4 regions of the Kocuria sp. ChxB genome follow, and region 3 is predicted to be linked to each of the others. Evidence: riboswitches for the same ligand, from Rfam matches in the RefSeq annotation. Region 3 holds a riboswitch; each other region holds the start of a gene.

Region 1 (7,399 bases), 170 kb from region 3:
AGCCTGGAGCAGAAGCTCATCGACGCGTGGAACTCGGCCAACCCTGACACCCCGGCCGAGCTGATCGACGGCGGTGCCGACTACGAAGAGGTGGCGCAGAAGGTCAACGCCGCTCTCGCGGGCGGGGACCTCCCGGACGTGTTCGTGGCGTCGGACGTGAACTGGTTCAACTTCGCCCTGAACGAGGCCGTGACCCCGCTGGACGACCTGTGGCAGAAGGCCGGGATCGACTCCAGCACCTACGTGGACACGCTGCGCGAGGACTACAACTTCAACGACAAGCACTACTGCGCGCCGTACGCCCGCTCCACCTGCATCATGTACTTCAACAAGGACATGATGCAGAAGGCCGGTCTGCCCCTGGACCGCGGACCCCGCACGTGGGACGAGTTCGCACAGTGGGCACCCCAGTTGGTCAAGGCCAACGGCGGCAAGCCCGCGCTGATCCTCCCGGACGGTGCCAACTACATGGACTGGTACTTCCAGGGCATGATCTGGACGTTCGGGGGTGCCTACTCCCGTGACTGGACCGCCACCTTCACCGAGGAGAACTCCATCAAGGCCGGCGAGTACCTCAAGAAGCACGTGGCGGAGGGGCACATCAAGATCGTGCAGGACGGCGCCAACGACTTCGGGATCGGCAACGGTGCCGCCCTGCTGGAGTCCACGGGCTCCCTGGGTGGCCTCAAGGAGGCTGCCACGTTCGACTTCTACACCACCTACCTGCCCGGCCCGAAGCCCGGCTGCGCCACCGGTGGCGCCGGCCTGGCGATCCCCAACGGCATCAGCGACGAGCGCAAGCTCACCGCCGCCAAGTTCATCGACTTCATGACGAACACCGACAACACGATCACGTTCACCCAGGCCACCGGCTACATGCCGGTGCGCAAGGACGCCATGGACAAACCCGAGGAGAAGAAGTTCCTCGACGAGAACCCCAACGCCATGACCGCGATCAAGCAGCTGAACGAGAACACCCAGCCGCAGGACGCGGCCCGCGTGTTCGTCTCCGGCGGCGGTCAGCGGATCGGCGGCGCGCTGGACCGCATCACCTTTGGCGGCGAGGACGTCAAGACGGTCTTCCAGCAGCTGCAGGACGAGACCCAGAAGATCATCGACTCGGACATCAAGCCCAAGCTGTGATCCTCCGCGGGTGGCGGCTCCTCTCGGGGCCGCCACCCGGGGCCCGCCCCGAACGGCCCCCGCACCACTGAGCACCACGGCGAGCCCGAGCCGCCCGTCACGCCGGGGCATCGATTCCGTCACCACCGTCACCACCCGAGAGCCCGAGGAGCACCATGGCCACCGTCGAGTACAAGCACGCATCCCGCATCTTCGACCCGGGCAAGCCCCCGGCGGTGTCCCAGCTCGATCTCAGCATCCGCGACGGTGAGCTCCTGGTCCTGGTGGGTCCCTCCGGCAGCGGCAAGTCCACGGCCATGCGGATGCTCGCGGGTCTCGAGCCCGTGGACGAGGGCGCCGTGTTCATCGACGGCCGCGACGTCACGGGCACCCGGGCCCGCGACCGGGACGTGGCCATGGTGTTCCAGTCCTACGCCCTGTACCCCAACATGACCGCGCGGCAGAACATGTCCTTCGCGCTGGAGAACGAGAAGCTGGACCGCGCCGAGATCGAGCAGCGGGTGGAGCGCGCCGCCGCCATGCTGGAGCTCGGGCCCCTCATGGACAAGCGTCCCGCGGCCATGTCCGGGGGCCAGCGGCAGCGTGTGGCCATGGGCCGCTCGATCGTGCGCAACCCCAAGGTGTGGTGCATGGACGAGCCGCTGTCCAACCTGGATGCCACGCTGCGCGTGTCCACCCGCGCCCAGATCGCGGACCTCCAGCGGGAGCTGGGGGTCACCACCATCTACGTGACCCACGACCAGGTCGAGGCCATGACCATGGGCGACCGCGTGGCCGTGCTGCGCGACGGACAGCTGCAGCAGGTGGCCGATCCGATCCACCTCTACGAGCACCCCGCGAACGTGTTCGTGGCCCGTTTCATCGGGTCGCCGGCCATGACGATCGTGCACGACGTCCCCGTCCGGGACGGCCACGCGGTCCTCGACGCCGCGAGCGGGCTGCGGGTGCCCGTGCCGGCCGAGTTCTCGGCGCACGTGCGGGACACCGTGACCGTGGGTGTCCGTCCGGAGTCGTGGGAGATCACGGGCGAGGGCGACGCGCCGGGGACCCCCGCGCTGCCCCTTCGGGTCCACCTGGTGGAGAAGCTCGGCTCCGAGGCGTTCATCCACTGCGTGCTGCCGGACACCCCGGAATCCGGGACCGAGGACGCCCGCGCCATGCGGCTGGAGAAGGACCGCGCCACCGTCCGCGCGGACAAGTTTCTGCAGATGGAGGCGGGGTCCACGATCCACGTGCGGCCGAACGCCCGCGAGACGTGCTTCTTCGACCCGGCTTCCGGTGAGAACTTGGAGGTCGTGGTCGGGCGCTGACCACACGTGTGTCCCCGGGGTCCGGCCCCGGGGGCGCACCGGTCCGCACCGGCCCGCACCGGGCGCCTTCCACGGCCCGGGGCCCTCGTGCTACCGTCTCACCCACCAAAGGATCATGAGACCCGGCGAAAAGCTCTGGCTGGCCGGGCGGCAACCCTCCTGCTGTAGTGGGGTGCCCCAGATGACGATCCGGCCGCCGCGCAACCGCGTGGCTGGCAAGTACGGCGCACGGGGTCCACCTCCGGCGTCCTACCGCCGGAGGTTTTCTCATATGCCCGTCACACCGCCGACCGCCCGCGCCGAGGACAGGCCGCAGCTCGTGGCCGCGGCCCGCACCACGGACGAGCCCGCTCCCACGTCAGGCGCCCACCCCGCCGGCTCAGCCGCTCCCGCGAGCCCCACCTCCTCGACGGGCGAGCACGATCCCGCACGTGCCAGCCACCCCAGGGGCGTTCCCACGGCGGCCACCTGCCGCGCGGGCGCACCCGCCGCACCACCGCCCAGCCCGGACTCGTCCGAGCCGTCCTGCGCCGAACCGCCCGCGCGCACGTCCTGGCTGGTGCGCCGCCCCCGGCGCTCCACGCTCGTCTCCTTCGAGGTGTTCCCGCCCCGCCCCACCGCGGACCCGGACACCGTGTGGCGCAGCATCGACGCCATGGCCCAGGCCGGGCCCGACTTCTTCTCCGTCACGCACGGCCACTCGGGTGGTCGTGGTGTGTCCCGCGAGGCGCTGCGCCATCTGCGCCGCACCACCAGGACCCCCGTGATGGCCCACTTCACGTGCGGTGGCACCGACCGCGCGGGGCTGGAGCGTTCGGTGGAGCAGCTGCTGGACGACGGCGTCCGCGACCTCCTCGCGCTGCGCGGGGACCCGCCCCTGGGCGCCGGGCAGTGGCGGACCCCGCCCGGGGGGATCGGCCGGGCCTCGGAGCTGGTGCGGCTCATCCGGGACGTCGAGCGGCGTCGTTTCGGGGACGGGTTCCGCCCCGGGACGCGGCCGCTGTCCGTGTCGGTGGCGTGCTACCCGTCCCCCGCCCGGGGGCGTGACCCCGAGGCGGATCTCGCGTCCCTGTGGGAGAAGCAGGAGGCCGGGGCGGACTACGCGATCACGCAGGTGCTCTACGAGCCCGAGGACTACGCGTCGTTCCTGGAGCGGGCGCGCTCCGAGGGGATCCACATCCCGGTGGTCGCGGGTCTCATGCCCCTGACCAACCCGAAACGGTTGCAGCGGATGACGGAGATCACCGGAGTGCCCGTTCCCGAGCGGCTCACCCGGTTCCTCACCTCGGGCTCCCCCGAGGAGCTGCGGCACCGGGGCACCGCGGCCACGCTGTCGCTGATCGACGACCTCCTGGACCTGGGCTGCGCAGGCTTCCACCTGTACACGTTCAACCGCCCGGACGCGGCGCTCACCATCCTGGAGCACCTGCGCGTCCGGGATGCGGCCCGCGAGTACCGGGGCCGCAGCCCCGCGGCCTGACCGTGCGGCGTCGTGCGCACCGCCCACCGCAGAGCCGCACGCGCGGCTCTGCCCACGCGCGCTGGAGCACGTGCCCCGGTACGCCCGCCGCGCCCGTCACGCCCAGTGACCCCGTACAGCGCCGTCGCCGGCCCACCCGCGACGCGGCTGCCTCACACCCTTTTCACGTCATCACACCAACCCCTACAAGGAGAGATCATGACCGTCACGAATCCCACCCCCCTGCCCAGCGCCACGATCCTGGGCTACCCGCGCATCGGCCCGGACCGGGAACTCAAGCGGGCCCTCGAGGCCTACTGGGCGGAGCCCGCACGGCACCCGGCCCAGACCGTCCTGGACACTCTCGGCGACCTCCGGGAGCGCACGACCCTCAGGCTGCGCGAACTGGGGCTCACGCAGGACACCGCCGTGCCCTCCGAGGGCTTCGCCGTGGACCACGTCCTGGACACCGCGCTCGCCCTGGGTGCCGTGCCGGCCCGGTTCCGGGCGGAGGGCCTCCTCCCCGCCGCGCCGGACACCGAGCGCGGGATCGAGCTGATCACGGCCCTGTCCCGGGGGACGGACGATCTGGAGCCGCTGGAGCTGACCAAGTGGTTCGACACCAACTACCACTACTACGTCCCCGAGCTCGATCCGGGCACCGCCCTGCGGGCGCACCCGGAGAGCCTGGTCTCCCGGTACCGGGACACCCTGCGGCGCACCGGCGTGCGGACCCGCCCCGTGCTGGTGGGTCCCGTGACCTTCCTGCTGCTCTCGCGCCCGGAGACCCCCGCGGCCCACGGCGCGCGGGTGGACCCCCTGGCAGGGCTCGACGACGTCCTGGCCCAGTACGTCTCGATCCTCAGCTCTCTGCACGCGGCCGGTGTGCCGTGGGTGCAGCTGGACGAGCCCGCCCTCGCCGCGGACGGCTGGGGTGCGTCCCGCGAACGGATCCTCTCCGCGGTGACCACCGCGTACACGCGGCTGACCGCCCTGTCGGACCACCCCTCGGTGCTGGTGACCGTGGGCTACGGGGACGCCGGGCAGGACGCCCACCTCGCGCTGGCCCGCACGGGCGTGGACGCCCTCGCCGTGGACCTCGACCGCGGGGCCGTCCCCACCCGGGCCGCGCTCGAGGCGTGGGGCGAGCGGCCGGTGGTGGGCGGCGTCGTGGGCGGACGCACCGTGTGGCGCACGAACCTGGCGGGCGCCACGGACACCCTGGACCGGTTGCGTGCCGGGGCCCGCGGCCCCGTGGCGGTGGGCACGGCGACGCCGCTGCTGCACGTCCCGCACGACATCACCCGGGAGACCGGGCTGGACCCGGACGTGCGCAGCTGGGTGGCGTTCGCGGACCAGAAGGTGAGCGAGGTCGTCGAGCTGGCGCGCGGCGTCGAGCACGGCTGGAAGGAGATCAGCGAGGCCCTGGAGACCGACACCCGCATCCGCGAGGCCCGGGCCACCCACCCCGCGACGCGCCGCCCCGAGATCCGCGAGCGCACCGCGGCCGTCTCCCCGGAGGACCGACGGCGCCCCTCAGCGGCCGAACGCCGGGCGGCGCAGCAGGAGCGGCTGAGGCTGCCGCTGCTGCCCACCACGACCATCGGCTCCTTCCCGCAGACTGCCGAGATCCGGGCGGCCCGCGCCGCCCACCGGGCGGGTCGCCTGGACGGCGCCGCCTACTGGGAGGCCATCCGGTCCGAGATCGCCCGCGCGGTGCGCGCCCAGGAGGAGCTGGGGCTGGACGTGCTGGTGCACGGAGAAGCGGAGCGCAACGACATGGTCCAGTACTTCGCGGAGTCCCTGGAGGGTTTCGCGACCACCCGCCACGGCTGGGTGCAGTCCTACGGCTCGCGGTGCACACGCCCGTCCATCCTGTTCGGGGACGTCTCCCGGCGCGTGCCCATCACCGTGGACTGGACGCGCTACGCGGCGTCGCTCACCGACCGTCCGGTGAAGGGCATGCTCACGGGTCCGGTCACGATTCTCGCGTGGTCCTTCGTGCGCGACGACGTCCCCGCGGCCGAGGTGGCCGATCAGGTGGCACTGGCGCTGCGGGACGAGATCACCGACCTCGAAGCCGCCGGCACCGCCGTGGTGCAGGTGGACGAGCCCGCCCTGCGGGAGCTGCTGCCGCTGCGCGAGACGGACCGTCCGGCCTACCTGGAGTGGTCCGTGGGCGCGTTCCGACTGGCCACCGGCGCCGCCGCCGCGGACACGCAGATTCACACCCACCTCTGCTACTCCGAGTTCGAGACCGTGCTGGATGCGATCGAGGGTCTGGACGCGGACGTCACCACGCTGGAAGCCTCCCGCTCCGGCTCGGGCATCGTGGACGGTCTCGCCGCCGCGGACTTCCCGAGGGACGTGGGACCCGGTGTGTGGGACATCCACTCCCCGCGCGTGCCCTCCTTCGAGGAGGTGGCTCGCAGGGTGCGCCATGCCGCCCGCGCCATTGGCGCGGAGCGCGTGTGGGTCAACCCGGACTGCGGGCTCAAGACCCGTGGCTGGCCCGAGACGGAGGCAGCACTCGACCGCCTCGTGGCCGCCGCGGTGTCCGTGCGCACGGAGCTCGAGCGGGAGGACGACGACGCCGCCCGCGCCGGCGCGCGACCCGTCCTCAGTTCATCGGGCGTCGCCTGAGCCGGGAGACGGGGGCTCCGGGGCCGCAGCCCCGCCCCGCCCGCGCCGCGCAGTATGCACAGCGTGGGCGGGGCGGCATGTTCGGGGCTCCGTGACAATCAGTGGAGTCCGCTTCCCGCCGGCCCGCACACCACGGCGCCCGTCGGTCCGCCAACCCGTCAGCCCGTGGGCGGCAGTGCCTCCGCCGGGACGGCTCGCCTGCGCACCAGGGTGGAGAGGTCGATGATCCGATCCACGTCCTCCTCCTCGAACAGGACCTCCGGCCCGGACCAGGCGATGTCCGTGAAGGGCGGTTCGTAGAGCCGCCCCGGTTCCATGGCTCCGTTGCGGGTGAGCTCGTCGATCACCCGTTCGATGAACCGGATCTGCTCCACGGTGTGGGTGGAGTCGTTGAGGTACTCCGCGAACAGCGTGGACACCTCAACCCGTTCCATGCCCACGAGCTTGCGGATGAGCAGGCCCATGCCCTGGTTCCGCTCGGCGGCGTCCCGCAGGGCGTCCCGGTCCCCCACCCCGTGCTCGATCATCATCTCCTCGAGGCTCGCCAGGTCCGCCGCCGTGAGCGGCTTGTTGCGGCGCAGGCGCTCGATGGCCACGTGGTCCATGTGCTGGGTGAGGAACGCCCGGGCCTTCTGCTCGAAGCGGGCCAGGTCCGTGCCGGGTGCACGGGGTTGCAGCTCCACGTCCCGGATCTCCTCCAGGGTGTCCTGGAAGTCGGTGTACACGGGGTTGCGCCGGGTCTTCTCGATCAGCCCCACCAGCCCGCGAACACGCTGGCGCAGCACGTCCAGCATGGGCAGGGTGACGTCCTGCCACCACTCGTCCCCGGCGGCGGCGTCGAGGA
Region 2 (7,399 bases), 440 kb from region 3:
GGTCCAGCGCGGACGTGGACTCGTCCGCGAGCAGCAGCTCGGGGTTCGTGGCGAGCGCTCGCGCGATGCCCACCCGCTGCTTCTGGCCGCCCGAGAGCTGCTCGGGGTAGTTGCCGGCGCGCTCGGTGAGACCCACGAACTCGAGCAGCTCTGCCACCCGCGCCCTGCGGTCCTCCGGCTTCCACCCGGCGCGCTTGAGCGGGAACTCGATGTTGCCGGCCACGGTGCGGGACGTGAACAGGTTGAACTGCTGGAAGATCATCCCGATGTCCCGGCGGATCGGGGCCAGCTGGGTCTCGCTGCGGCCGTCCACCTGGCGGCCGGCCACCTGCAGGCTGCCGGACGTGATGGGTTCCAGGCCGTTGATCAGGCGCACCAGCGTGGACTTGCCGGCACCCGAGTAGCCGATGACGGCGAAGATCTCCCCGCGCCGAATGTCCAGGTCCACGGAGTCCACGGCGGTGACCGTGCGCGTGCGGCGCTTGGAGCCGGTCACGAAGACCTTGCTGACGTCCCGGAAGCTGACCAGTGTCTGCGCCTCGGGCGCCGGGCTCACTTGCTCTGCCCCTTGAGGTCCTCGGAGTAGCGGGACAGCAGGTCCTTGAGCTCTTGCTGGTCCACCCTGGTGGGCACCGCGGTGCCCTTGGTCTCCTGCTTCTCGGCCTCCTGCACCTTGTCGTCGTAGTAGAAACCCGCAACCTTCTTGAGGGTCTCGTTGTCCGCGTTCGCCTCGGTCGCGGCGAAGAGGTTGTCGTAGACCTTGGCGCTGTCCGCCGTGGGATCGTCCTGGGCGAGCGCGTTCTTCGGTTCGAGGTTAGCCCGGTCCAGGAAGTCGTTGTTCACCACGGAGGCGGCCACGGAGTCCATGGACAGCACGGTCTGCTCCGCGGAGACGGGACGGACCTTCACCTTGGACTTCTCGGTGTCCACGTCCTGCTCGGTGGGGGCGATCGTGTCCTTGGTGAAGGTCACCAGGTCCTGCTGCTCCAGCAGGCTCAGCGCCCGGGAGAGGTTGATGGAGTCGTTGGGAACGGCGATCTCGTCCCCGTCCTTGAAGTCGGCCACGGACTTCACGGACTTGGAGTACAGCCCCAGCGGGAAGATGGACGTGGAGCCCACGGGGGTGATCGTGTCACCCGAGTTGTTGTTGTAGTCCGCCAGGTAGGCGATGTGCTGGAACCAGTTCATGTCGATGTCCCCGCTCTTCAGGGCGGGGTTCGGCTGGCTGTAGTCGCTGAAATCCACGAACTCCACGGTGACGTCGTTCTGCGCCGCCACGTCCTTCAGAGCGTCCTGGACGGGGGTGGCGCCCACGATGCCGATGGTGATCTTGCCGTCGGCCATGGGATCGGTGTTCTCGGGGCCGCCGCACGCGGTGAGGGTCAGGCCCAGGGTGGTGGCCAGTACAACGGGGATCAGGCGCTTGCTTCGCACGGTGATGCCTTTCCAGGGTCGGGATACGGATGCGCGGAGCAAACAGTCCCACCTGGATGAGGGCAATGATCAGACACGTGCCATTCGGGGAAAACCGCACTTGCCGTGATCTGTTCGAACCGCGGCCGGATGGTCATCTGGGGCACCCCGCTACGGGAGAGGGTTGCCGTCCGGCCAGCCAGAGCTTCGCGCCGGATCTCGTCATCCGCCCAGAACTGTAGCACGGTGTTCACAGGTTCCCGTACCGCCGGACGACGCCGCCCGGGCCGCCCCCGTCCGCACGGCGTCATCGCGTGCCACGGTGCACCCCGGGGCCACGCCTGGCTTCCTCCCCCCCCTCGAGCGCCCCCCGGGCATGGCGACGCCCGCAGTGGGAGTTCGGACTGGCAGACGGGTTCAGCGACCTCCCGCTATCCGTTCGTCCGCGCGCGCCCTGGCCCATGTCTCCGCCTCGAGCACGTCCTCCAGGCGGGGTTCGCGCACGCCGTCGTGCTCGTCGACCACGCGCGAGACCAGCTCGACGATCTGCAGGAATCCGAGCTCCCCGCGGTGGAACGCGTGCACCGCCTGCTCGTTCGCGGCGTTGAACACCGCGGGCCACGTGCCGCCGAGCCCCCCGGCGTGCTTGATCAGCTCCACGGCGGGGAAGGCCTCGGAGTCCAGCGGCTCGAAGGTCCACTCGGCGGCGCGGGTCCAGTCGCACGCGGCCGCCGCACCCGTGACCCGGTGGGGCCACGCGATGCCCAGCGCGATCGGCAGCCGCATGTCCGGCGGCGAGGCCTGCGCGAGAGTGGAGCCGTCCGTGAACTGGACCATGGAGTGCACCACGGACTGGGGGTGGACCGTCACGTCGATCCGCTCGAGCGGGACGTCGAAGAGCAGGCTCGCCTCGAGCACCTCGAGGGCCTTGTTGACCAGGGTCGCGGAATTCGTGGTGACCATGGGACCCATGTCCCAGGTGGGGTGCCGCAGGGCCTGCTCGGGGCTCACGTGGGCCAGCTGCTCCCGGGTCATGCCGCGGAACGGTCCCCCGGACGCCGTGAGCACCAGACGGTCCACCTCCCCGGCCGTCCCGGAGCGCAGCGCCTGGGCGATCGCGGAGTGCTCGGAGTCCACGGGGATCAGCGCATCCGTGAGACCCGTGGCCGCGGCGGCCGCCGTGACCAGCGGACCGCCCGCGATCAACGACTCCTTGTTGGCGAGCGCCACCGGGCGCCCGACCTCCAGGGCCGCCAGCGTGGGTTCCAGACCGATGCTTCCGGTGATGCCGTTGAGGACCACGTCCGCGCCCTCCCACGCGGCCACCTGTGCGGCGGCTCGGGGGCCGTGGAGGATCTCGGGCCGCGGCGCCGGGGAGCGTGCCGCCCGGGCGGCGTCGTCGATCAGCTCACCCAACCGGGCGGCGTCCTGCGCGGACCCGCTGGTGGCGACGGCCGCCACGCTGAAGGCCACCGCCTGCTGCGCGAGGAGCTCGAGGTGGCCCGCTCCCGCGGCGAGGGCGAGGACCTCGAAGGGCGCGTGGGTGACGCCGCCCCCGGGCCGCGTCAGCTGGGCGGCGCCCCGGACGACGTCGAGCGCCTGCGTGCCGATGGACCCCGTGGAGCCGAGGACCACCAGACGGCGGGGAGTCTCACGGGTGGCGCGGTCGAGGTCGGGGGTCATGGCTGCGGAGGTCATGGTACCAGTATGGCGCGCCCGTCCGACCCGGCCTTCACCGCGCAGGGCCCTGGCGCGCCCGAGATCCGCCCGAGCCACCGGGAGGTGTCGTCACGGCCCTGGACAGACGACAAGGGCGCCACCCGGGGGTGACGCCCTTGCTCAGTGGTCCTCGCGGACCCGTGCGGTTCAGCGACGGCGGCCGACGACGAAACCGTAGATCAGCAGCACGATGATCGCGCCCACGACGGACGTGATGATGGTGCCGAAGCTGATCTCCTGGATCCCGTTGCTCAGACCCGGGATGAACGACCCGAGCCAGCCACCGAGGAACGCGCCCACGATGCCGAGGATCATGGTGACGATGATCCCGCCACCCTGCTTGCCCGGCAAGATCAGCTTGGCGAGAGCGCCAGCGATGATGCCGAGGATGATCCAGCTGAAAATGCCCATTTCTCCACCTCAAGTTTTCGTTGCAAACGCGTGCGGTTGCCCGCAGTCGCTCTGGTCAGCGAACCGTCGCTCAGTGTACTACCAGTTTGGGGGTCTATGGGCTCCGGTGCACCGCGGCGGCCCCTGAAAACCGGGGCCGTCGCGGTGGAGTCAGTGCGAGACAGCCTTCTCGGCGCCCACACCTGTGAGGGAACGCACTTCCATCTCGGACTGCTTGAGGGGATCCTCACGGCGCCGCTCGGTCACCGATCCCAGGAAGCCCAGCAGGAACGAGGCCGGGATGGAGATGATGCCCGGGTTGGACAGCGGGTAGATGGCGAAGTCCGCACCGGGGATCATGGAGGTCTCCGAGCCGGACATCACCGGGGAGAAGACGATCAGCACCACGGAGAGGATCAGCCCGCCGTACATGGACCACACCGCCCCGCGGGTGGTGAAGCGCTTCCAGTACAGGGAGTACAGGATGGTCGGGAGGTTGGCGGAGGCCGCAACCGCGAAGGCCAGAGCCACGAGGAATGCCACGTTCTGCCCCTGGGCGCCGATGCCGCCGGCGATGGAGATCAGGCCGATGACCACCACGGTGGTCTTGGCCACGCGCAGCTCCTGGCGCGGGTCCGAGTTCCCCTTCTTGATCACGGAGGTGTAGATGTCGTGCGCGAAGGACGCCGACGCCGTGATGGCCAGTCCCGCGACCACGGCCAGGATGGTGGCGAACGCGACCGCCGCGATCAGACCCATGAGCACCGATCCACCGAGCTCGTAGGCCAGCAGGGGTGCGGCGGAGTTCACTCCCCCGGGTGCGCTCTTGATCCGGTCCGCTCCGATGAGGGCGGAGGCGCCGAAGCCGAGCACCAGGGTGAAGAGGTAGAACATGCCGATCAGGGTGATGGCCCACACCACGGACTTGCGGGCCTCCTTGGCCGTGGGCACCGTGTAGAAGCGCATCAGCACGTGGGGCAGCCCCGCCGCGCCGAGCACGAGCGCGAGTCCGAGGGAGATGAAGTCCAGCTTGGAGATCTCGCTCACTCCATACTTCAGTCCGGGCTCGAGCATCGCGGGGTTGTTGTTGGTCTCCACCGCGGCACCCATGATGGCGGAGAGGTTGAAGCCGAACATCGCGAGGATCCACACCGTCATGACGGCCACGCCGGTCACGAGCAGACACGCCTTGATGATCTGCACCCAGGTGGTGCCCTTCATTCCACCCACAAGCACATAGACGATCATGATGACGCCCACGATCACGATCACCAGTGACTGGCCAGCCTTGGAGCTGATGCCCAGCAGGAGGGACACGAGCGCACCCGCGCCCGCCATCTGCGCCAGAAGGTAGAAGAAGGTGACCGCCAGCGTAGAAATGGAGGCCGCCACACGGACCGGGCGCTGGCGCAGCCGGAACGAGAGGACGTCCGCCATGGTGAACTTGCCCGTGTTGCGCAGCGGCTCCGCGATGAGCAGCAGCGCCACGAGCCACGCGACGAAGAAACCGATCGAGTAGAGGAACCCGTCGTAGCCCTGCAGGGCGATGGCCCCCACGATGCCCAGGAACGACGCCGCGGAGAGGTAGTCACCGGCAATGGCCAGCCCGTTCTGCGTTCCGGAGAAGGAGCGTCCGCCGGCGTAGTAGTCGGCCGCCGTGGCGGTGGACTTGGACGCCCGGATCACCACCACCAGCGTGACGAGCACGAAGCCCAGGAAGATCGAGATGTTGATCGCGGGGTTGCCCACGGTCGCGGAGCTCTCCTGCGCGAGGTGCACCGCAGGCAGGGACATGGCGGGAACGGCGATCATGGCCGGACCTCCTGGTCGGTCTCGGTCTGCTTGTCGAGGGATGCCTCGAGCTCCTCGCGCAGCGCCGTGGCCTGCGGGTCGAGGGTGCGGTTGGCGAACGCGACGTACGCCGCGGTGATGCCGAACGTGGTGACGAACTGCAGCAGCCCGAGGACGAGCCCCAGGTTGATGTTGCCCGCCACCGGGGTGGACATGAAGCCGGGAGCGTAGATGGCCAGCACCACGTAGAGCAGGTACCAGACCAGGAACGCCACGGCCATGGGGAACACGAAGGACCGGTGGGTCTTGCGCAGGCGCTGGAACTGTTCCGAGCGCTGCACCGCGGGGAAGTCGATGCCGAAGGCTGCCGGGGAGCCGTTCGGGTCGACAGAGGACGTGGATGCCATGAGTGCCTCCTAGTGTGATGGGCACCACACTAGGAGTTGTGTATCCAAAGACACAAGGGGTGGCAGAAAACTGCTGCAATAATCCTTGAAATTACGGGCGAGTCACTGGGGGTCCCCGCAGGTCGTCCGGCACTGTGTATACAGAAACGCCGGTCAGGCGCCTCTGCCGCGCACCGCGAGTACGAACTCCACCGCACGGTCCAGGAAGGCGTCCACCTGCTGCTCCTCGTAGCACCTCTGGCCCTGGGCCGGGCGGAACACCGCGTGGCGCAGGAGCTCGGGCGAGACGTCCTCACCGCTGCGCAGCTCCGCCACCAGGCGGTCGCACAGGACGTCCACCTCTGCCGCCGAGTACCCCTGGGTGCGGTGCCTGCGGGGGCGGCGGAAGCGTTCGGAGTGGGGCCGGTTGAGCCGTCCCAGCAGCAGCCCGCCCAGCCACTCCACGTGCTCGTTCCACCGCTGCTCGCCGTGCTCCTCGATGAACACGGTGCGCTCGCGCTCGAACAGCTCGTCCTCCAGCACGTCCAGGTGCGCATCCACGGCCGCGGGGTCGTAGCCGCCGCGGGCGCGGTCGAAGACCCGCTCGCGCAGCTGCCGGCTGCCCATGCGCCGGTCCCCCACCGCGTGGGAGCCCGTGGCCGGGTCGGTGCCCTCGCCGGCGGGGGTGCGGGCGGCGGAGTCCACCCGCGCGGAAGTGGGCACGGGCTCGGAGGCGGCGGGCGGCGTCGTGGTGGCGCGCAGGGCGTCGAGGCGGTCCAGGAGGTCGTCCACCTGGGCGGTGTCGTAGCCCCACAGCCGGTCGCCGCAGCGGGGGAAACGGTCCTGAGATGTCATGCGAGCCCTTTCGAGAACGAGATCGGGACCGGTCACGCGCGGTGACCGGTCCCGGCAGCGGCGCCCCGGCGTGGCGTCAGGCCAGGGCGCTGAACAGTTCGAAGATGACGTAGCCGGTGATGACCGCGAACAGGATCGAGTCGATCCGGTCCATCACACCGCCGTGGCCCGGCAGCAGGGTCCCCATGTCCTTGATCCCGATCTCGCGCTTGATCATGGACTCGGAGAAGTCCCCCACCGTGGAGACTGCCACGATGGCCACGGCCAGCACCGCACCCTGCCACCACGGCATCTCCAGCAGGAACTCGGCGCACAGCACACCCACCACCACGGCGCCGCCCACGGAGCCGGCGAAACCCTCCCAGGACTTCTTGGGCGAGATCCTGGGAGCCATGGGGTGCTTGCCCCACACCACCCCCACCGCGTAGCCGAAGGTGTCGGAGCTGATGGCCAGGAGAATGACCGTGAGCACCTTCCGGGAGCCGTCCGGCGAGTGGTAGAGCAGCACCGCGGTGCTCAGCAGGAAGGACGCCCACACCAGGGCGAACACGGATCCCATGATCGAGAGCATCATGCCGTGCCGCGGCCCGAAGGCGCGCCACACCACCACGAGCGTGACCGCGAGCACGAGCGCCATGGACAGTGCCTCGCCGCCTCCGAAGAACGCGGCCAGGGGCATGAGCACCGCGGCGATGACGGCGGGGACCTTGGGGATCTGCACACCCTTGTAGGTCAGGGACCGTGCAACCTCCCACACCCCGATGCCCGACGCGGCCCCGGCCAGCAGGGCCAGCACCAGCGGAACGTAGAACAGGCCGGTGAGCAGCGTGGCGATCAGCACCACC
Region 3 (7,399 bases):
CGTGTTCGCGTGCTCCATGACCCAGGTGGCCGGGTTCGTGGAGCACATGAAGTCCCAGGGCTACCTGGAGGACACGTCCGTGGTGATCATGGGCGACCACCTCAAGCACATGAGCGCGGGGGACGCCTTCCACGAGCAGCTGGACCACCACCCCAACCGCACCGTGTTCAACCGCGTGTGGATCCCGGGCGAGACCGCCGGGCAGCCCCTGCGGGCCGGCGCGGACCAGCTGTCCATGTACCCCACCCTCCTGGAGGCGGCGGGCCTCTCGGTACACGACGGCGCTGCGGGCCTCGGCACGTCCGTCCGGCAGCAGGAGCCTCCCCAGGGTTCGGCGCAGGCCATGGACCCGGAGGAGTACCAGCAGCTGCTGGACTCGCGCTCCGCGGACTTCTACTCCCGGGCGTGGGACCCCGAGAACCCGGTGGGATGACCCCCTGACCTCTCCGGAGGGGCGCCCGGCAGCGGGATCCGGCTCGCGGGCCGCACAGCGCCGCGCAGAGCCGCACAGCGCCGCCAGGACGCGAGTCCCCGGGGCGGACCCCGTGGTGCCCGCCGCGTGGTCCGAGGCGCTGGACGACACTGCTCGCGGGGCTACGCCCCGCTGGGTGTCCCCTCCGCCGCATGCATCCCGCCGGCCAGCCCGGCACGGATGCGGCCGGTCGTCTCCCGGGCGCGCGTGCGCGCAGAGCCGGCCTCGTCCCGGGCGCGGCGGGCGGCGCGGTAGGCCGTGTAGCGGGGGCTGCTCACGGGAACGTCCCACGTGCCGCCCAGGGCCACGTCCGCACCGCCGAAGGAGCGTTTGAACGCGCTGAACCCGGTCCACGGGTGGGTGGGATCGCTCAACGGGGCAATCCCGAAGAGGTCGCCGATCGCGAGACCCTGCTCGGCGGCGTCGAGCAGCGCCTGGGCGATGAGCGGCTGGTTGGGGCGCAGCTTGCGCATGCTCGCGTCCATGCCGGAGTGGGCGAAGATCCGGGTGGTGGGGGAGTCGTAGGTCAGCAGCGCGCTGACCACGGTGCCGTCCACGGAGCTCGTGTAGGCCGTGGAGTTACCCGTGGCGCCCAGGCTGCGGGCGGCGGTGCGGAGGTAGTCCTCGCTGTGGGCCGTGAACCCCTTGCGCCCGGCGGTGCGGTGCTGCAGCTCGATCACCGCCTCGGCGGCGTCCGGGTGGGAGTCCGAGGCCAGGGTGATGCCCTTGTCCCGGTGGCGCCGCCACAGGTTGCGGTTGGTGCCCGTCATGGCGGCCAGGATCTGCTCCGGCTCGCGGGTGAGATCCACCCAGCGCGTGTACGCGGGCTGGATGTCCCGCGGGGACGGCCGTGCTCCGAGCCGGCGCAGACCCGCGGCGATCGCCGGTGCCGTGGCGTTCTGCCGCTGCACGGCTGCCGCGAAGGCCGTGCCCACCGGGGACGGCATCTGCGGCTCCACCCGCAACCACGCCACGGAGTGATCACGCGCGGCGTACCACAGCTCGCGCAGCGCCCCCGGCAGAAGCTCGGGGTGCGCCAGGACCGGGCCGTACGGGGTGTACCAGACCACCCCGGCCCGGGAGCGCTCCTCGACGACGAGGGCGTGCCACCCAGCCCCGTCAAGAGTGTGAGTGCGTCGCGAGAGACCGGCCTGGAAGTGCTGCCAGGGCTCGGCCTGCAGCACGCTGGACGGGCCGAGAAGTGTGCGGGGGTCCGGTTGGGCGTGGGTGTGCCTCATGCGGGGTGCTCATCCTTGAGTGTCTGCCCCCGCTGCGAGGGTCGTCCTGGGGTCGCGGGGGTCGATCCTCATTAGATAGCCAACCTCACCGACCCGCAACATCACCCGTGCGGCGTGTTCCCATGTGACGGCGGCGTGTCCAGCGGCAGCAGCCCGTGGAACGTGTCTATGCCACGCCCCGCCGGCCGTTCGGATCCCGGGAGGGTCCGCGCGGCGGGTCAGAAGTCGTGCGAGTCCTCCGGTGCTGATTCCGGGGCGATGCGCTGCAGGTGCACCCGCCGGGTGATCCGGATGCTGGGTCGGACCAGCATGAGTGCGCTGCCCAGCACGAACAGCCACGTCCCGGCGTAGACGGTGGCGTCCTGGAAGAAGAGGATCGAACCCACCAGGAAGATCAGGCCGATCAGGATGTCGTTGACGATCGACAGGGTCTCGTACCGGCCACGGATGACCAGCTCGCGGTGCCCCACACGGACCTCGATCGGCTTGGCGGCCCGGGACAGGGAGTCGGAGGTGGCGCTGGCGGAGGGAGTCACTGCTCGGTTCCTTTCACGAAGGCGCAGACCGGGCGGGCCGGCGGGAACGGCCGGTGGGTCACGCCTGCGGCGCGCACCACCGGCCGACCAGCCTACGGGAGGAGCCGGCGGCTCAGCACGCGGCGTGCTCGCCGCCGGTGTCCTCCCCTTCCCATGCCCAGGGCATCACTGCCCGTCGACCACCGCGGGGTGCAGCAGGGCGAGCCTGCCCTGTGAAGTCGGCACGGTGGCGAGTGACGTCCCAGGATCGAACGACGCCGCGGCCCCGCTGTGCTGCAGCGTGTGGAACCGCTCCAGCAGCGCGGGGTCGTGGCACCACCAGGTCCGGGTGCCGCCGTCCGGGAAGGTGGCCTGCACCGTGTTCCCGCGCGGGGCGCCCAGTTCCACCCGGACCCACCGGTCCTGGTTCTCGAGGGCCAGGCGGGACTGGATGTAGTGCGCGTGGTGCCCCGGGTGGTAGCTCCGGCAGGCGGAGTCCCCGTCCATGTGGACGCAGGGGTGTTCGGGAGTGGGAGCGGAGTTGCTCATGATGGTGACCTTTCGCAGACTTCCGCGCGGCAGGTGCCGGGCGGCGGATCTTCCTCCGGGGGCACCGGGTGCGAACAACCGGTTGCCAGCCGACCAGCCGGAGGGCTGATGGTCGGGCTTCTTGATCCGGGAATATTTCAGCACAGCGCTCCGACACGCACAAGCGCGGCCTTCGTCCGGGCACAACGAGGGGCCGCCGAGCAGCACGGGAGAACCCCGTACCGCTCGGCGGCCCCTGGGCAGCAGGTCGGTGCGGGCGGCCCGCACCGCGGCACTCAGCCGATGACCGAGTCCACCAGAGCCTTGGCCTCCTGCTGCACCTGCTTCAGGTGCTCCTCACCCTTGAAGGACTCGGCGTAGATCTTGTAGACGTCCTCCGTGCCGGAGGGCCGGGCCGCGAACCACGCGTTCTCCGTGGTGACCTTGAGCCCGCCGATCGCCGCACCGTTGCCGGGGGCCTCCGTGAGCTTGGCGGTGATGGGCTCACCGGCCAGGGTGTCCGCGGTGACCTGCTCCGCGGAGAGCTTCTTCAGCGCCGCCTTCTGCTCGCGGTTGGCCGGGGCGTCGATGCGCTGGTACACGGGATCCCCGAACTGCTCCGTGAGCTCCCGGTAGCGCTGGGAGGGGGTGGTGCCGGTGGTGGCGGTCATCTCCGCGGCGAGCAGCGCCAGGATGATGCCGTCCTTGTCCGTGGTCCACACGGAGCCGTCCCGGCGCAGGAACGAGGCACCGGCGGACTCCTCCCCGCCGAAGCCGATGGAGCCGTCCAGCAGACCCGGCACGAACCACTTGAAGCCCACGGGCACCTCGTCCAGGCGGCGACCCAGGGACTGCGCCACGCGGTCGATGATCGAGGAGGACACCAGGGTCTTGCCCACCCCGGCGTCACCGCGCCAGCCGTCGCGCGTGCGGTAGAGGTAGTCGATGGCCACCGCGAGGTAGTGGTTGGGGTTCATCAGCCCGGCATCCGGAGTCACGATGCCGTGGCGGTCGCTGTCCGCGTCGTTGCCCGTGGCGATGTCGTACTTGTCCCGGGCCCCGATCAGAGAGGCCATGGCCGAGGGGGAGGAGCAGTCCATGCGGATCTTCTCGTCCCAGTCCAGGGTCATGAACGCCCACTGCGGATCCACGGTGGGGTTCACCACTTCCAGGTTCAGCCCGAAGCGCTCGCCGATCTCCTGCCAGTACGCCACCGACGCCGAGCCCATGGGGTCCGCACCGATGCGCACCCCCGCAGCCTTGATGGCGTCCAGGTCGATGATCTCCGGCAGCGCGGACACGTAGCTGTCCAGGAAGTCGAACGTGCCGGTGGTCTCCGCGGCCTTCGCCTCCTCCAGGGACACGCGCCGCACGCCCTCCAGGCCCGCCTCGATCAGCTCGTTGGCGCGGTCCGCGATCCATCCGGTGGCGTCCGTGTCCGCGGGGCCGCCGTGCGGGGGGTTGTACTTGAAGCCGCCGTCCGTGGGCGGGTTGTGGGACGGGGTGATCACGATCCCGTCCGCGCGGTCCTTGGGCCCGGACGCGTTGTACGTGAGGATCGCGTGGGACAGCGCCGGGGTGGGGGTGAAGCCGCCCCGGGAGTCCAGCAGGGTGCGCACGCCGTTGGCGGCGAGCACCTGCAGCGCGGTGTCCTGCGCGGGCCCGGACAGCGCGTGGGTGTCCTTGCCCATGAACAGCGGACCGGTGATGCCCTGCCCGGCGCGGTACTCCACGATCGCCTGCGTGATCGCGGCGATGTGGTCCTCGTTGAACGAGGTCTTCAGCGAGGAACCGCGGTGCCCGGAGGTTCCGAACGCCACCCGCTGGTCCGGGTTCCCGGCATCCGGCGTGCGGTCGAAGTACGCCGCCACGAGGTCGTCGATGTCCACGAGGTCACTGGGTTGGGCAACGGTGCCCGCACGGTTGGTCATGCCACCAACCTAGTCCCGAAAGCGCGCCCCGTCAGGCCGTGCGCCGCTCGGTTTCGGGCCCCGGCCCTGCCCCGGCGGACGACGACGCCGCGCGGCCACCTCCCGCGCCGAACCGCCGCTGCCCGCGGGGAGACGGCGCGGCGTGGACTCCACGAGCCCTTGCGCAGACCGGGCCGAACCGTCGGTCTGCCCGCGGAGCCCAGGACCGGTGGGCCGTCAGCAGCCCGGTGGGGGGCGCTGGACCGGGCTGCGGCCCTCCGTGGGCAGGTGCGCTCAGGCGACGAGGTGCGCGTGCGGCGTGGTGGGCGGGTCCAGCTGGGCGGCCAGGGCGAGCAGCTGCGCCTCACCGGACGCGCGCCCCACGAGCTGGACGCCCATGGGCACCGGACCCGGGTATTCGCCGGTCTCGGGGGTGCGCCACGTGGTGGGCACCGTGATCGCGGGCAGCCCGATCACGTTCACCACCGAGGTCCACGGCGTGTACTGGCACTGGCGCCTGTAGTCCTGGTCCGCGCCCGCCGGATCCGCGATGTCGAAGCCCTCGTGGAACCAGCCCACGGGCCGTGGCGGCATGGCCAGGGCCGGCGTGAGGATCATGTCGAACCGGGAGAACTGGCGGATCAGGTCCGCCTCGATCCCGCGCAGCACGGCGAAGGCGTCCGCGAGCTCCACCGCGCTGCGGGACAGGGCGCGCTCGCGGAACGAGCGGGCCAGCCCGGTGAGCAGGTGCTCGGTGCCATCGAGGGGCAGCTGACCCATGGCCGTGGTCCAGAGCCGCGAGAAGGCCTCGGGGTAGGAGGGGTCGTAGAGAACGTCCGCGTCCTCCACGGTGTGGCCCAGTGCTCCGAGCGCGCGGATCCCCTCGTCCAGCGCGGCCCGTGCCTCGGGGGACACCGTGATCTCGTACGTGCCGTCGAACGGAGAGGCCGTGCTCACCCCGATGCGCAGGGACCGCTCACCCCACGGCGCATCGCCCTGCCGAGCACGTTCCACGACCCGCGAGAACGACGCTTCGGGCGCGGCCACCACGGGCCGGTCGATCCGCTCGTGGCCCGGTGTGTGACACAGCACGTCCAGGAGCAGGGCGGCGTCCGCGGCGGTGCGGGTGATGGGTCCGTTGACCCCCAGCTGCCCGACGTTGGACAGCGCATCGCTGCTGGGCACCCTGCCCCGGTTCGGTTTGAGCCCGATGAGCCCGCATGCCGCAGCGGGGATCCGCACGGAACCGCCGCCGTCCGAGCCGATGGCCGCGGGGAGGATGCCGGCGGCCACGGCGGCGGCCTGGCCACCGGAGGAGCCGCCCGCCGAGCAGTCCAGGGCAAAGGGGTTGCGCGCTGGAGGGTATGCCCGGTTCTCGGAGTAGCAGTTGAGCAGGAACTCGGGCACCTGGGTCTTGCCGAGCAGCACGGCTCCGCTGTCCTGCAGGGTGGCGGCGAGCTCGTCCGAGCGTTCCGCCCGCGGGATGCTTCCGTCCTCCCCGCGCGCGGTCAGCGAGCCCCAGGAGGTGGGCATCCCGGCGACGTCGTGCCCGTCCTTCAGGGACAGGGGGACGCCGCGCAGGACGGCCGCTTCCGCGCGGCCCCGGGATGGGACCGCGGAGGGACGCGTTCCGCCGTGCCGGGTGGCTCCGCCGGACTGCTCGGATTCCGGTGCCCGAGGGTCGTCGAGGAGGCCCCCGCAGCGCAGCCGCTGGTCCGCGTCGCGCGCCGAGGTCAGAGCGGCCTCCCGCTCAACGTGCACGAACGCCCCGAGGTGATTGTTCAGGGCATCGATGCGATCCAGTGCCGCGGTGGTCAGGGCTTCACTCGTGGTCTCGCCGTGGCGCAGGGCGGCCACGGTCTCGGTCAGGGTGGGGAAGTGCGCCACGGGATCCTCTCGGGCGGTCGGTGGGCGGTGGCGGATCAGGCCGTGGGCGTCGCGGCGGGAGCCGCGGTGTCGGCTGCCCGGCGGCGTCGCAGGTTGCGGCGCACGAGCGGCCAGAACACGGCGAGCACGGCGACGGCCACGAGGCTCGTCCACACCTGGGTGCGGCTTGCATCGTCCGCGACCAGCATGACCACCACGATCCCCGCGACGGCCACGATCACCAGGATGCCGAGCCACGGGTGCAGCCACATCTTGAGCTTCAGGTTCGCGCGCTCCTCGGGGCTCATCTGAGAGCGCAGCTTCATCTGGGTGATCGCCACGAACACGTACACGAACAGGGCCACGAGACCCGCCGAGTTCATGATGAAGTCGAAGATCCCGGACTCCGGGGCCAGGAAGTTCACGAACACCGCCGCATAGCCGCCCAGGGTGGAGGCGAGCACGGCCACCACGGGGACGCCGTTCTTGGACTTCCGTGCCACGATGCGCGGAGCCAGGCCCTCGCCCGCGAGAGCGGAGAACATGCGCGCTGCGGAATACAGTCCGGAGTTCAGCACGGAGCACACTGCGGTGAAGATGACGATGCTCATGATCATCTCCGCGCCGGGGACGCCGAAGAGGTCGAAGACGTACACGAACGGTGCCTGCACGTCCGGGTCCGGGAGTTCATTCCAGGGCACGATGGTCACGATCAGCAGGATGGATCCCACGAAGAAGATCAGGATGCGCCACACCACGGTCACGGTGGCCTGGCGGATGCCCTTGGCGGGGTCCTCGGACTCCGCGGCCGCCATCACGGCGATCTCCGTGCCGAAGTAGGAGAAGATCACCACTGCCACGCCCGAGATC
Region 4 (7,399 bases), 370 kb from region 3:
GGCCTGGGCGTCGTCGTCCGCCACCGGGGCCACGAAACCGGACAGCCCCACCACCGCGTCCACGAGGTCCGGGGCGTGGCGGGCCACCGTGGCGGCGATCGCCATTCCCTGGGAGAAGCCCAGCAGGATCACGTGCGTGTACTGCAGGGACTCGTCCCGCAGCCACTGCACCACTGGCTCCGCGGCGGCCACCACGGCGTCCGTGGTGAAGCCCAGGTCCGAGGACAGCGCGAACCACTGGAAGCCCGCGCCCGCGCGCTGCGGTGCCCGCACGGAGGCCACGGTGAACCCGTCCGGTAGGGACGCGCTCAGGGCCATCAGGTCTCCCTCGTGGGAGCCGTAGCCGTGGAACATCACCACCAGGGGCGTGCCGGCGCGGTCGGCTTCGTCGTTGTTCCAGATCACGTGGGGTGCTTGTGCCATGGCCCCATCCTCACACGCTCCCGTGACGGACCATGACGGCGCCGCCCAGGAATACGTGTTAGTAATTTGCGTATGGATGAGAGCACTGCGCCCCGGACCACGTCTCCCGATCCCACCGCCGAGTCCCCCGCCGAGCCCCTGCACCCGTGGCACCGGATGGTGTCCATGGGCGACTCCTTCACCGAGGGCGTGGGCGATCCCGACGACACCGTCCCCGGTGGGTTCCGGGGCTGGGCGGACCGCATGGCCGAGGAGCTTGCCCGCACCACCGACGACTTCGCCTACGCCAACCTGGCCATCCGCGGTCGACTCTTCCAGCCCATCGTGGACGAGCAGCTGGAGCCGGCGCTCGAGCTGACACCGGACCTCGTGACCATCAGCGCCGGCGGCAATGACATGCTCCGCCCCGGTGCGGACCCGGACGACATCGCCTCCCGGCTGGACACCGTGATCGAGCAGATCGCCGCGACCGGCGCCACCGTGGTCATGTTCGACGCCCCGGACATCGGCAACACCCCCGTGATGCGCAGCATCCGCGGCCGCGTGGCCATCTGGAACGAGAACGTGCGCACGGTGGCCGCCCGCCACGACGCCGTGCTCGTGGACCTGTGGGGACTGAACCAGCTGAGCGACCCCCAGATGTGGGCCCCCGACCGCCTGCACTTCTCCCCGCTGGGCCACCAGCTCATCGCGTGCGAGGCCTTGGACTGCCTGGGTGTGGACCACGGGCTCACCCCCGACCACCCCGAGGAGCGCCCCGCACGCAACTGGCGTCAGGCCCGCCGGGACGACATGGTCTGGGCCCGCAAGTACTTCGTCCCCTGGGTGGGCCGCCGCATCCGCCGCCGCAGCTCCGGGGACTACATCACCGCCAAGCGCCCCGCCTTCGGCCAGGCCACGATCCCCGGCGCGGGCGAGCAGATCCCGGAGCAGGCCGAAGAGGCCTGAGCCCTCCCGCTGTGCCCAGCCGCACGACGACGACGCCCGCGCCCCTTTGGCGGTTTCTAGGGGTCCTCGCAACACCTGATGGTTATGTGGTTGTCAGTAGATCACGCAGACGCTCGGCTGGGGTATCCCAGTTGAGCGTTTTGCGTGGGCGTGCGTTGAGTTCCTGTGAGACGTGCTCGAGGTCCTGCGGGCTGTAAGGCCGAAGGTCGGTGCTCTTGGGGAAGTACTGACGCAACAGGCCGTTGGTGTTCTCGTTGCTACCGCGCTGCCATGGTGAGTGGGGGTCGCAGAAGTACACCGGCACCCCTGTCGCGACCGTGAATTGTTTGTGCCGTGCCATCTCGCATCCCTGGTCCCAGGTCAGTGAGCCCCGCAGGTGTGCGGGCAACGTGGTGATCAGCGCTGTGAGCACATCTCGGACTTCCTCGGCGCTGTGGCCACCGGGCAGGTGCCCCAGCAGAACGTAGCGAGTGGAACGCTCGACCAAGGTGAGGATCGCCGAGGCGCTGCCGGGGCCCACGATGAGATCGCCTTCCCAGTGCCCGGGCACGGCCCGGTCCTCGACCTGCGGTGGGCGGTCGGAGATCATCACCATGTGATCAACGAACCGCGAGGTGCGTTGATCAGGATGTTTGTGGGGCTTGCGGCGGGTCCGGCCGGTGCGCAGCGCGGCTGCGACCTCCCGTTTCAGACCGCCACGGGCCTGGAGGTAGAGGGCCTGATAGATAGTCTCGGGACTCACTCGCATGCTCTCATCGTCGTGGAACTCTTTGACCAGAGTGTGACTGATCTGCTCCGGAGACCACCGCAGCATGAGCTTGTCCTGGACGTAGTCCCGCAGCCGGGAAGGCAGGCAGAGCTTGGGTTTCTTCGGCCGGGGCCGAGATGCTGCCCAGCCACGCTGAGCGGCATACGGCTGGTACGCCCCGTCCACTGAACGGGCATCGAGCTCGCGTTTGATCGTCGAGGCCGGCCTGCCCAACGCTCGGCCGATCGCACGCAAGCTGTGGCCAGCACGGTGCAGGTCAGCGATCACTTCCCGGTCCTTCAGCGTGAGGAAGCGGGGATCTAGTTGGGCTTCCAGAGCTGGTAGCGCAGGACCCGCGAGGAGTGTGGTCATACCGGTGTTGTAGTCCACCCGGCGGCCATCTGGATAGATGCGGACATGGCCCGTGTGTTTGATGCCGCGGTCCCATTCCTGCGCGGTGCGCTCATGGACTCCGACGATGGCTACCGCTTCACGCCGCGAGAGGCCTCCGGCCCTGAGCTGAAAGTACTCGTCCTTCCGCGGGTGCGGCCCGGTGCTGGGGATCCCGCGACCACGGATCCCTGCTTTACGTGCCCAGCCGTATGCGGTATTCCGGTTCACACCAACATCGCGAGCAGCCACTGTGATGCTGCCATCCCCACGTTCCAGCGCCTGGAAAAACGCCACCTTCAACTCATCTGACAACACGATCCCCGCAACTCCCTGAAATTCAGGGTGTTGCGGGGATCGCTAGAACCCACCTTTCGGGGGTGCGGGCGCCGTCGTCCTGGTCAGCCGCAGCAAGTAGCCGTACCCGCGCGGTCAGTCCCCCAGCACCGTGGCCCGCAGCAGCCGCCCCACCTGCGGGGTCTCCAGCAGGAAGCCGTCGTGCCCGCTCGGTGAGGTGATGGTGTGCACCTCGTGCTCACCGGGCAGAGCGGCCGCGAGCTCCGCAGACTCCTCGGGCGGGAACAGCCGGTCCGAGTCCACCGCCGCCACGAGCCACTCGCACCGGGTGCGCGCGAGGGCCTGCCGGAGGCTGCCGCGGCCGCGGGCGACGTCGTGCGACATCAGCGTCTCGTTGACGCTGAGGTACGCGTTCGCGTCGAAACGGGCCACCAGCTTGAGCGCCTGGTGGTCCAGGTAGCTCTCCACCCGGTAGCGCCCCCGGTCCACGGTGCGGTGCGGGCGAGCAGCGCCCCAGCCGCCCCGGGGACCGGTGGCGTCCGCGATCCCGGCGTCGTCCCCCGACGCGCTTCCGTCCTGGGCCTCCCGACCGAAGCGCACCGCGAGCTCGTGCGCGCTGCGGTAGGTGATGTGCGCGATCCGCCGTGCCAGGCCGAGCCCCTCCACGGGGTGCGGGCCCGCGTAGTAGTCGCCGTGGCGGAACCGGGGGTCCTGGCGGATGGCGAGCGCCTGGGTGCGGCCCCACGCGAGCTGCTCGGCACTGACCCGGGCGTTCGCGGCGATCACCGCGCACGCCGCCACCCGCTCCGGGTGGCACACCGCCCACTCCAGCGCGCGGGCACCGCCCATCGAACCGCCCACCACGAGCCGCCACCGCCGGATCCCGAGTCGGTCCGCGAGCCGCGCCTCCGCGGCCACGGTGTCCCGCACGGTGATGCGTGGGAAGCGCGAGCCCCACGGTGCGGCGTCCGGCGCGAGGCTCGCCGGGCCGGTGCTGCCGTGGCAGCCGCCCAGGATGTTCGCGCACACCACGAACCAGCGGGTGGTGTCGATGGCCGCTCCCGGTCCGATGAGCCCGTCCCACCAGCCGCCGGTGTCCGCCGCGACACGATGCCCGTCCATGTCGAAGGGCGCTGTGTCGCCGTAGCCCACGGCCGTGCCGCGCGCCGCGTGCGAGTCACCCGTGAGCGCGTGCTCCACCAGCACCGCGTTGGACCCGTCCGGGGCCAGCTCACCCCACGTTTCGTAGGCCAGGCGCACGTCCGGCAGCCGGAACCCGGACTCGAGGGTGAGCTCTCCGATCTCCGCGGCTCGCACCACACCGTCCCGGCGCACCGCCGGGGCCGTCTGCACCACGGTCATGCCGCAGGCTCGGCGGCTGCGTCCGCACGCGCCGTCGACGACGCCGCCGGGCCGCCGTCCGCGCCGGGGTCCACGACCGACTCCGTCCGGGTGGGCGAGGTCGACTCCGTGGCAGCCAGGGCCGCGAAGCCCGCCTCGAGGTCCGCGAGGATGTCCTCGATCCCCTCGGTGCCCACCGAGAGCCGAACGAAGCCTGGCTCCACGCCCGCCGCGAGCTGCTCGTCCTCGGAGAGCTGCGCGTGCGTCGTCGACGCCGGGTGGATCACCAGGGACCGCACGTCCCCGATGTTCGCCACGTGGGAGTGCAGGCTCAGCGCGTCCACGAACGCGATCCCCGCCTCCTTGCCGCCCTCCAGCACGAAGCCGAGGACGGAACCCGCCCCGCGCGGTGCGTACTTCCGCGCCCGCTCGTGCCACGGCGAGGACGGCAGACCCGCGTAGGACACCGAGCGCACCTCGGGGCGGGACTCGAGCCACTTGGCCACCCGCTGGGCGTTGGCCACGTGGCGTTCCACCCGCAGGGACAGGGTCTCGATCCCCTGCTCGATGAGGAACGCGTTGAACGGGGAGATGGACGTGCCCAGGTCACGCAGCAGCTGCACGCGGGCCTTGAGCACGTAGGAGAGGTTCACGCCGAACGCGCCACCCTCCCCCAGGTCCCGCGCGTACACCAGGCCGTTGTACGTGGGGTCCGGCTGGTTGAAGCCGGGGAACCGCTCCGGGTCCGCGCCGTAGTCGAAGCGTCCGGCGTCCACGATGAACCCGCCGATCGCGGTGCCGTGACCACCCAGGAACTTGGTGCCCGAGTGCAGCACGATGTCCGCGCCCCACTCGATGGGCCGCACCAGGTACGGGGTGGCCACGGTGTTGTCCACGATCAGCGGCACCCCGGCCTCGTGGGCGATCCCGGCAACGGTCTGCACGTCCAGGATGTCGTTGCGAGGGTTGGGGATCATCTCCCCGAAGAACGCCACGGTGGTGGGGCGCACGGCGTCCCGCCACTGCTGGGGGTCGTCCGGGTCCGCCACGAAGGTAGTCTCCACGCCCAGGCGCGGCAGCGTGTGCTTCAACAGGTTGTACGAGCCGCCGTAGAGGGACGGGCTGGCCACCACGTGGGTGCCCGCCCCGCCCAGGTTGAGCACCGCGAGGGTGGCGGCGGCCTGCCCGGAGGAGACCATCAGCGCTCCGACGCCGCCCTCCAGGGACGCGAGGCGCTTCTCCACCACCTCGGTGGTGGGGTTGGTCAGGCGGGAGTAGATGGGGCCCATGTCCGCGAGCGCGAAGCGCGCCGCGGCCGTGTCCGCGTCCGGGAACACGAAGGACGAGGTCTGGTGGATCGGCAGGGCCCGCGAACCCGTCACGGGGTCCGGGTTCTGGCCCGCGTGGATCTGGCGGGTCTCGAAGGCCCAGTCCTGGGGGTTGTCGGGGGTGGGTGCAGTGCTCATGGCCGTGCTCCTTCTCGGAAGGATCAGGGGCCAGGCGACCGTCCGCACGGTGCCCGCACGAACGGGCGACCGGTGGCCCGCGCTTGCCGTGGACGTCGGACGACGTCCCGGCCAGGTCTTCACCCAGGGCACCCCGCCGCGGTAGGGAGGGTTGCCGGTCAGCAAGCTGGGGCTTGGCGCTGACTCTCGTGACCTAGACCTCAAGTGTGCGAACCCGGGGGCTGCCGCGTCAAGTTCGGTGTCCGCAGTGTTGCACCCGCCGATTTGGACCCCCGTGTGACGGGTGCCACCATGACTGCATGAAGCTGGACCACGTTTCCTTCGCAGCGCAGCCGGACGGGCTGGAGGCCACCACCGAGCGGATCGCGGACCGCCTGGGAATCGAGCCCGTGAAGGGCGGCGTGCACCCCCGGTTCGGCACGCAGAACATGATCCTGCCGCTCACGGACCACCAGTACGTGGAGGTCGTGACCGTGCTGGAGCACCCCGCCGCGGACAAGGCGCCGTTCGGCCAGGCCGTCCGCGCCCGTTCGGAGGCCGGCGGCGGCTGGCTCGGGTGGGTCGTGGAGGTCCCGGACCTCGCCCCGTTCGAGCAGAAGCTGGGCCGCCCCTCCGTGCCGGGCGGGCGCATCTTCCCGGACGGCCGCCGACTGGACTGGCACCAGATCGGCGTCAAGGGCCTGATTGCGGATCCGCAGCTGCCGTTCATGATCCACTTCGACTCTGCGGACGAGATGCATCCCTCCCAGGCGCGCCTCACGGACGTCCGGTTGACCGGCATGGAGATCGCCGGCTCCCCCGAGCGCGTCACGGACTGGCTCGGCGGTCCCGTGGAGGACGTCCTGCGCTCAGTGGACGTCACGTGGTCCGCTCCCCACGGCACCCCCGGTCTCATGGCGGTCACCTTCGGCACGCCGGACGGGCCCGTCACCATCTGATCCCCCGGGGGGGACGACGCCGCCACCCACCCGGGCGCTCAGCCCGCCAGGAGCTGCGGTGCGAGGAAGCCGACTGCGTCCAGCAGGAAGTGCGCCACGAGCAGCGGCATCACCCGCCCGTACCGGCGGTAGCACCACACGAACACGAGCCCCATGACCAGGTTGCCCAGCGCCGGTCCCACCCCCTGGTACAGGTGGTAGCTCGCCCGCAGCACCGAGGACACGATCGCCACCGTCCACCACGAGCGCCCCAGCCGCCGCATCCGGTCCGCGAGGAACGCCACCACGATGATCTCCTCCACGAGCGCGTGCCGCAGGGCGGTGAGCAGCAGCAGCGGAACCGTCCACCACGTGTTCTCCAGGGTGGACGTGGTGATCTCCGCCGTGATCCCGAGCGCCCGCCCGGCCTGGTAGAGCACGAGGGTCCCACCGCCCATCACGGCGAACAGCGCGAGGCCCCGGGCGGCGTCGTGCCCCGGGCGGCGCGCGTCCGCACCGATGCCGCGCAGGACCGCGGGGATGCGGGAGGTGGTTCCCGCCAGGAACCACAGGGCGAGCACCACGGGCACGATTGCGAAGCAGATGCTGGTGAGGCGCCGCAGCGCGTCGATCACCGGAACCGGGCTGAGGGGCTGGTTGAGCGTGGTGGAGCTCTCCGCGATCGAGGACTGCACCGCCATCTCCACGAGGTCCAGCACCGAGTACACCGCGGAAGCGCCCAGGGACACCCCGAGCACCAGCAGGATCTGCATGCGGAGGTCGGCGCGCGGCACGCTCGGCGAAGTGGAGGTAGGAGTGGTCTGCACGCGGCTCATTCTGCCGCGTCCCTAGACTGGGGCGCATGACTT

Evidence for each region. Region 3 has a riboswitch for S-adenosylmethionine ahead of P8S73_RS09355 (hypothetical protein). Riboswitches for the same ligand answer to the same signal wherever they lie in the genome.
Region 1: it holds a riboswitch for S-adenosylmethionine, as region 3 does, so the genes downstream of both, P8S73_RS08610 (methylenetetrahydrofolate reductase) here and P8S73_RS09355 (hypothetical protein) in region 3, are expected to answer to the same signal.
Region 2: it holds a riboswitch for S-adenosylmethionine, as region 3 does, so the genes downstream of both, P8S73_RS11260 (MetQ/NlpA family ABC transporter substrate-binding protein) here and P8S73_RS09355 (hypothetical protein) in region 3, are expected to answer to the same signal.
Region 4: it holds a riboswitch for S-adenosylmethionine, as region 3 does, so the genes downstream of both, P8S73_RS10860 (bifunctional o-acetylhomoserine/o-acetylserine sulfhydrylase) here and P8S73_RS09355 (hypothetical protein) in region 3, are expected to answer to the same signal.

Annotation. Positions count from the first base shown of each region.
Region 1 covers NZ_CP121123.1:1,938,356-1,945,754, reverse strand. Annotated here, with positions in the region: gene P8S73_RS08620 (ABC transporter substrate-binding protein) at 1-1,143, shown strand, start outside; gene P8S73_RS08615 (ABC transporter ATP-binding protein) at 1,299-2,453, shown strand; SAM riboswitch class IV at 2,565-2,681, shown strand; gene P8S73_RS08610 (methylenetetrahydrofolate reductase) at 2,725-3,933, shown strand; gene metE (5-methyltetrahydropteroyltriglutamate--homocysteine S-methyltransferase) at 4,132-6,555, shown strand; gene P8S73_RS08600 (DEAD/DEAH box helicase family protein) at 6,714-7,399, opposite strand, start outside.
Region 2 covers NZ_CP121123.1:2,545,776-2,553,174, reverse strand. Annotated here, with positions in the region: gene P8S73_RS11265 (methionine ABC transporter ATP-binding protein) at 1-556, opposite strand, end outside; gene P8S73_RS11260 (MetQ/NlpA family ABC transporter substrate-binding protein) at 553-1,434, opposite strand; SAM riboswitch class IV at 1,526-1,640, opposite strand; gene dxr (1-deoxy-D-xylulose-5-phosphate reductoisomerase) at 1,831-3,111, opposite strand; gene P8S73_RS11250 (GlsB/YeaQ/YmgE family stress response membrane protein) at 3,280-3,543, opposite strand; gene P8S73_RS11245 (cation acetate symporter) at 3,694-5,334, opposite strand; gene P8S73_RS11240 (DUF485 domain-containing protein) at 5,331-5,720, opposite strand; gene P8S73_RS11235 (DivIVA domain-containing protein) at 5,874-6,554, opposite strand; gene P8S73_RS11230 (phosphatidate cytidylyltransferase) at 6,631-7,399, opposite strand, start outside.
Region 3 covers NZ_CP121123.1:2,109,441-2,116,839, forward strand. Annotated here, with positions in the region: gene P8S73_RS09340 (LTA synthase family protein) at 1-433, shown strand, start outside; gene P8S73_RS09345 (lipid II:glycine glycyltransferase FemX) at 595-1,710, opposite strand; gene P8S73_RS09350 (YrhK family protein) at 1,929-2,246, opposite strand; gene P8S73_RS09355 (hypothetical protein) at 2,412-2,774, opposite strand; SAM riboswitch class IV at 2,786-2,901, opposite strand; gene pgm (phosphoglucomutase (alpha-D-glucose-1,6-bisphosphate-dependent)) at 3,050-4,684, opposite strand; gene P8S73_RS09365 (amidase) at 4,958-6,550, opposite strand; gene P8S73_RS09370 (amino acid permease) at 6,586-7,399, opposite strand, start outside.
Region 4 covers NZ_CP121123.1:2,476,298-2,483,696, reverse strand. Annotated here, with positions in the region: gene P8S73_RS10880 (alpha/beta hydrolase) at 1-423, opposite strand, end outside; gene P8S73_RS10875 (SGNH/GDSL hydrolase family protein) at 496-1,371, shown strand; gene P8S73_RS10870 (IS30 family transposase) at 1,454-2,491, opposite strand; gene P8S73_RS10865 (homoserine O-acetyltransferase) at 2,942-4,168, opposite strand; gene P8S73_RS10860 (bifunctional o-acetylhomoserine/o-acetylserine sulfhydrylase) at 4,165-5,613, opposite strand; SAM riboswitch class IV at 5,688-5,807, opposite strand; gene P8S73_RS10855 (VOC family protein) at 5,913-6,551, shown strand; gene P8S73_RS10850 (CPBP family intramembrane glutamic endopeptidase) at 6,590-7,366, opposite strand; gene P8S73_RS10845 (S9 family peptidase) at 7,393-7,399, shown strand, end outside.